DNA from 2 places in the Exiguobacterium sp. 17-1 genome. Region 1 is predicted to be linked to the other one. Evidence: riboswitches for the same ligand, from Rfam matches in the RefSeq annotation. Region 1 holds a riboswitch; the other holds the start of a gene.
What was found. Region 1 has a riboswitch for FMN ahead of ribD (bifunctional diaminohydroxyphosphoribosylaminopyrimidine deaminase/5-amino-6-(5-phosphoribosylamino)uracil reductase RibD). Riboswitches for the same ligand answer to the same signal wherever they lie in the genome.
Positions count from the first base shown of each region.

Region 2: another riboswitch for FMN. It lies ahead of MUN34_RS02365 (ECF transporter S component); the one in region 1 lies ahead of ribD (bifunctional diaminohydroxyphosphoribosylaminopyrimidine deaminase/5-amino-6-(5-phosphoribosylamino)uracil reductase RibD).

Region 1 covers NZ_JALIGJ010000001.1:76,383-79,788, forward strand. The annotation lists gene MUN34_RS00430 (M20 family metallopeptidase) at 1-809, shown strand, start outside; FMN riboswitch at 969-1,112, shown strand; gene ribD (bifunctional diaminohydroxyphosphoribosylaminopyrimidine deaminase/5-amino-6-(5-phosphoribosylamino)uracil reductase RibD) at 1,270-2,316, shown strand; gene MUN34_RS00440 (riboflavin synthase) at 2,301-2,927, shown strand; gene ribB (3,4-dihydroxy-2-butanone-4-phosphate synthase) at 2,927-3,406, shown strand, end outside.
Region 2 covers NZ_JALIGJ010000001.1:481,451-484,856, forward strand. The annotation lists gene MUN34_RS02355 (NAD(P)/FAD-dependent oxidoreductase) at 1-862, opposite strand, end outside; gene MUN34_RS02360 (YuzB family protein) at 955-1,188, shown strand; gene MUN34_RS02365 (ECF transporter S component) at 1,252-1,818, opposite strand; FMN riboswitch at 1,976-2,116, opposite strand; gene MUN34_RS02370 (HesB/IscA family protein) at 2,234-2,584, shown strand; gene MUN34_RS02375 (NAD-dependent epimerase/dehydratase family protein) at 2,718-3,406, shown strand, end outside.

The sequences.
Region 1 (3,406 bases):
AAGAAGGCGGACCAAACGGCAGTGCGAAAGGAAGTTTCGTCAAGCACGATTTGCTGGCGGGGATTGATGCTGCCTTAATGGTGCATCCGTCCGGACAAACGCGGATCACCGGTTCTTCACTTGCCGTCGACCCGCTCGATTTTGCCTTTACCGGTAAACCGGCCCATGCGGCGGCTTCACCGGAAGAAGGGATCAATGCCCTGGATGCGGTCATTCAGTTATTTAACGGGATCAATGCATTACGGCAACAGTTGCCGAGTGATATCCGGATTCACGGTATCATTACCGACGGCGGAGATGCTCCGAACATCATTCCGGAGTACGCGAAAGCCCGCTTCTTCATCCGGGCGACGACACGCGAACGGCTGAATGCGGTGACAGCGAAAGTCAAAGCTGTTGCTGAAGGAGCAGCCCTTGCGACCGGGGCAACGCTTGAGGTCATCGCCTTCCAAAATGAGGTCGACAACCTGCTGTTCAACCGGACGTTTGACGAGATTTTCCGGGAAGAAGCGACGGCACTTGGGGAAGACGTCAAGACGGATGAACGACCCGGACTCGGCTCGACGGACGCCGGCAATATCAGCCAAGTCCTGCCGACCATTCATCCGTACATCAAGATTGGAGCGGACGATTTGGTCGCTCACACGGAAAGTTTTCGGGAGGCGGCGAAATCGGAACAAGGCGACGAAACACTGATTACAGGAGCCAAGATCCTAGCCCGGACTGCGTTACGTCTGCTGACGGATGACTCGTTGTTAGGTACAGTCAAACAAGAGTTCCATGACCGGAAAAACGGTTATTTGACCTAACAGCAAAAGACGTAAGTGTGTGTTTTCCCGACCGGATATCATCAAGACAACTGGTCGGGCAAAACCATACTTTTTTTCTTAATCCGAGAAAAAGAAAATAAATTCTTTTTTTGTATTTTAAAATTACCTGTGCTAATCTTGACCTGTACAACTGAATAACCAGTTCTTCGGGGTAGGGTGAAAATCCCAACCGGCGGTGATGCGATGTTAAATCGACGAGCCCGCGACCCATAGTGTACGCACTATGGCTGACTTGGTGTGACTCCAAGGCCGACGGTAAAGTCCGGATGGGAGAAGAACGAAAAAATGTGCTTGAAACCATTTTCTGAAAAAATCTGTTCAGAAAAAGGTCTATTTCTGTACGCTTTTAAACAGAAAAACAAGACGTTTCTTTCGTGACCCTTCAATCATGACGCCCTGCAAATGCAGCGGCGTCTTTTCTTTTGAAAGGAGCGAAAACATGAATAATAGAATGCATCAGGCGATGCAATTGGCACGGATGTTAGACGGACAAACAAGTCCGAATCCGAGTGTCGGTTGTGTCATTACGAAACATGGAAAAGTGATCGGCTTCGGTGCGCACCGGTTTGCGGGTGGTCCGCACGCGGAAGTCGAAGCGTTGAAAATGGCAGGAGAGGCGGCGCGCGGTGCCGATCTCTACGTCACGCTTGAACCGTGTAATCATCACGGAAAGACACCGCCGTGTACGGAGGCGATTTTAGCCGCCGGCATCAAGCGGGTGTTCGTCGCAACGGAAGATCGGCATGCGATCGTCGCCGGACAAGGTATTACATGTCTGCGTGAAGCCGGACTGACGGTCGAAGTCGGATTACTGGAGGACGAAGCGGTTCGTTTTTATACACCGTTTTGGCAAAGTCTCGAGCGGAAACGACCGATTGTCACCGTCAAAGTCGCCCAAAGTTTAAACGGTATCGTGACGACAGGTGAGCAACGCTTTATTACGTCAGTTGCAGCCCGGGCGGCAGGACGTGAGTTGCGGGCCACACATGACGCCATCTTAGTCGGGAGTGAAACGATCTTAGTCGATGATCCCGCATTGACGTTACGCACGGAAGCCGGACCTGAACCGATTCGAATCGTTGTCGATCGCCGCGGACGGTTGACGGAAACAGCCCAAGTCTTTCGGGACGGCTTGAATCCGACATACTGGCTGACGGAACAACCGCGTGTCTCGGTTCAATCGAATGTCACGGTTCTCGTCGGCACGTATACGACACCGAATCAGATTTTAGACATATTGTACGACCAAGGCATCCGCAGTCTGTTGATTGAAGGAGGACCCACGATTCAGTCGGCGTTTTTAGAAGCAGACCTTGTCGATCATCTTGACATCTATCAAGCCCCGTCGGTCTTACAAGGGACGACCGGATTGACGAGCACAATCGAGATTGAAGACCGGTTTGATTTAACCAACGTCGCGCAAATCGGACAGGATGTGCATCTGCGCTATACACGGAAAGGAGGCGGCTCATGTTCACAGGATTGATTGAAGAAGTCGGGACGATCAAACGAAAAGTTCCGCGTCCGAACGGTTTAGCACTCGAAATTGAGGCGCGGCATGTGCTTGAGGGGACGAAAATCGGTGACAGTATCGCCGTCGACGGCATCTGTTTGACGGTCACGGCGATGACTTCGACGGCTTTTACGGCAGATGCCGTTCATGAAACGATTCGGGCGACGTCTCTTCAGACGTTGCGGGTCGGAACACCAATCCAACTGGAGCGGGCGATGCCGGCGAACGGACGATTCGGCGGTCATTTCGTCAGCGGACATATCGACGGAACAGCACGATTCTTAAGCCGTCGACCGGATGGTGAAGCGATGGAATACCGCTTTGAGACCGGTGACTGGAGCAAATACTGTATTCCGAAAGGGTCAATCGCGATCAACGGAACGAGCTTGACGATTCAACACGTGGAGGCAAACAGTTTGACCATCTCGTTGATTCCGCACTCCCGGCAGGTGACGACATTCGACCGGCTGCAAAGCGGAGCGCTCGTTAATATCGAATGTGATTTAATGGCGAAACATTTGTATCACTTTACGCAACAGGAACAAAAAACGGATTGGTCGGCATTTTTAGGAGGCGGAGCATGATGAACGGATTTGATCTTGTAGAAGAAGCACTTGAAGAATTAAAACACGGACGTCCGATCATCGTCTGTGACGATGAAAGCCGGGAAAACGAAGGAGACCTGATTCTCCTCGCGGAACATGCAACACCGGAACAAATCAACTTCATGATCACATACGGGAAAGGACTCGTCTGTGTTCCGGTCAGCCCGCAACTCGCAGCCCGGCTCGAGTTGAACCCGATGACGGATCACAATACCGATCCGCACGGAACGGCGTTTACGATCAGCATCGATCACGAAGAAGCAAAGACCGGCATCAGTGCCGCGGAACGCGCGTTGACGATTCAACGGATGCTGACGGATGGGGCAAAACAATTTAAGCGTCCCGGTCACATCTTTCCCCTAATCGCCAAAGAGGGCGGTGTCCGTGAACGGCGCGGTCATACGGAAGCCGGAGTAGATTTGGCACGGCTTGCCGGAAGTGCCGAAGCTGCCGTCATT
Region 2 (3,406 bases), 410 kb from region 1:
CGACTTGATCGGCTTGATGTTCGGCGAGCTGTCCGCTTGGTGCATACGGCAGACTGGCGCAATCCCCGATGACGAAAACATTTTCATGTTCCGGCACATGGTGGTGATCCGTCAGCTTGATTCGTCCGCCGCTGTCCGCTTCAAAACCAAGATCGCGGACGACTTTGACCGGTTGTGTCCCGGCTGTCCAAATCGTCAAGTTCGACGGATAGGCATCATCGCCGTTTTGAACATCATCTGCCGTGACGAATGTGACGTTGGAATTATTGATGACCTCGACATCATGTTCTTCGAACCACTCTTGGACATAGGTCGAGACCTTATCCGAAAGGAAAGACAAAACGGACGGTCCGCGGTCAAATAAGCGGATTTTTAAATCTTTCCGGCTTTCGTGCAGTTCACTGGCGAGTTCGACGCCGGATAGACCGGCTCCAACGATCGAGACAACCGCGCCGGGTGAAAGTCCGCAAATCGCTTGCTGCGTTTTCCGCGACTCTTCAAGTGTCTGGATGCTGTAGGTAAACTCTTGTGCGCCCGGTATGTTATGGTATTTATCTTCACACCCTAAAGCGATGATGAGATCGTCATAAAACAGTTCCGTCCCGTCTTGCAGATGGACGGAGTTCGTCTCCGGTGAAATCTGGACGACATGTCCATATTTATATGTGAGATGTTCGCCTTCCGGAAAAGCAATCCGAACATCACGATCCGATAATGTACCGGCAGCTAGTGCATAATACTCTGTTTTTAAGGCATGATACGGTAAACGATCGACGAGTGTCACAGCGACCTCTTCATCCTTAAATCGTTCACAAATCCGCATCCCACCGTATCCACCACCTAAAACAACCAGTTGCTTCATAACTTAAAATCCCCCTTAGTTCCCCTAAATCAGTCTGACCTTGTATAATACGACATGAGGAAAGATAATTCCTGCTTAAAGGAGGAAAAAAAGTGAATCCGATTATTGAATTTTGTATCAGTAACTTAGCGACAGGGACCCAGGTCGTCATGCAACAACTCGAACGGGACCCGAATGTCGATGTCGTCGAATATGGTTGTCTCGGTTATTGCGGCATCTGTTCCCTCGATCATTTCTGTCTGGTTGACGGAGAAACGGTTGTCGGCGAGACACCGGAAGAATTGTTAGAAAAGATTTATTTAAAAATTGAAGAAAACGAATTCTAAAAAAATCCCCGTGTCTCAGATGAGACCGGGGATTCGTGTCTGTCAGCGGGCGCGGCTTCGGACTTAGATCGTTTGTTGACGACGCATCATCCAAGGTTTCAGTTTCAAGAACAGCGGAATGAAGAGGGCTGAGATGAACATCGCCTTGATGATGTTAAACGGTAAGATACCGGCTGTAATCGTCGTCCACTTGACGGCAGGATCAAGCATGTAATCCATGCCGAAGAACCAAGCGTACGCTGGAAGAATCAAGATATAGTTGAGGATTGCAAGACCGAGTGCCATCGTGATTGTACCAGCGACAAGACCGGTTGCAAGACCTTTTGTAGATTTCTTTTTATGATAGAACCAACTGACCGGAAGAATGAAGGCAACACCAGCTGCGAAGTTGGCAAGCTCGCCGACCGGAACACCACTTCCGCGGAAGATGTAGTACAGGACGTTTTTGAGTGCTTCGACGATGACGCCGGCGACCGGTGAGAACATGATGGCGGCGATCAAAGCAGGAACATCACTGAAGTCGATCTTCAAATAGTTCGGTAAAAACGGAAGCGGGAAATTCAGTAGCATAAGAACAAATGAAATTGAACCTAACATGGATAATGTGACCATTTTTTGTGTGCGTTTCATACGAGTATAATCTCCTTTTGCTCGTTCCTCTCGATGAAGTATTGGCATGGCTGCGTTCAAAATAAACCCCCATCGAAGTATTCGATAGGGGAGAAGTCCGCAGTAAACTAAACCTGAACGATTTTTGCAAAAATCGGTTCAAGAAATAGAAACATGCCGCCATCTTCTCCCATCCAGACTATACTGTCGGCTCCTGAGTCACACAGAATCAGCAAATAGCGCCCTATTCGCTCGCGGGCTTCAGACGAATCGTCTGTTTACCGCCGGTCGGGAATTTCACCCTGCCCTGAAGATGGAACGATTTAATTTTTTTTGATACAACTCCTTTATACAACGAATTCAAGATAGTTTCAAGCAACTAGGTTTCGATTCACCTTAAAATTGCGTATACTAATAAAAAAGGGAAGGTGATGACATGATTCATTTAACAGAAGCGGCCGCACTCCAAGTCAAAGAGATGATGTTGCAGGCGCCGGACGATGAACAAAATCTGCGCATGCTCGTTCAAGGTGGCGGATGCAGTGGTCTCTCCTACGGCATGGGCTTTGACAGTGAAAAAGAGACAGACTTAACCTTCGAGCAACACGGGGTCAAAGTCATTGTCGATCAAAAAGATTATCCGGTCGTCAAAGGACTGGAAGTAGATTATAAACAATCGATGCTCGGCGGTGGATTCACGATCACGAATCCGAACGCCATTGCGACATGCGGATGCGGGACGTCGTTCCGGACCGCAACTAATGCCGGGACACCGGGCGGATGTTAATCAAATCACTCTAAACGCAGACGATTCCGTCTGCGTTTTTTTTGTTTTCGGCAGCGGATCAACAGGACTTTTCGATGCGGATGGAGAAGGACTAACAAGAACATGAGCATGCTATGACAAGGGAGGACTATCGATGCGAAAGGTACTGATTTTTGGTGGAACACGCTACTTTGGTCGACGGTTGGCATTACGGCTTGCGGAATCGGGGGATGATGTGACGATTGTCACGCGCGGCGAGCATACGCCACCTGTCGCGAAAGGCTTGACATTTTTTAAAGGGGACCGAACGTCAAGCAGCACGATGAAAGACTTAGGGAGTCAGAACTGGGATATCATCTATGACAACATCTGCTTTAATCCATATCAGGCGAAGCTTGCGGTCGATGCGTTCGAGGGGAAAGTCGGACGTTACATTCTGACGTCGACGATGTCGGTCTATGAGAAGGGTGGAACGAAGATTTCAGAACGTGCCTACAATCCGTTTCCCGGGAAATATGACCTTGAAAAAGAACATGACTACGGGGAAGGAAAACGTCAGGCGGAAAGTTACTTTTTCCAACGGGCGACCTTCCCGGTCATTGCCGTTCGTTTCCCGGTTGTCCTGGGACCGGATGATTATACGGAACGACTAGTCTTTCATGTCAAACGCGCCTTGGCCGGTCAACCGATCATCGCTGAAAATTTGTATGCGAAGATGGGCTACATCTCAAGTTATGAAGCAGCAGCTTTCCTCGAATGGTGCGGCCGTTCGACGATGACGGGACCTATTAATGCTGCAAGCGACGGCGTGTTGTCGATTCAAGACTTGATGGATAAGATTGA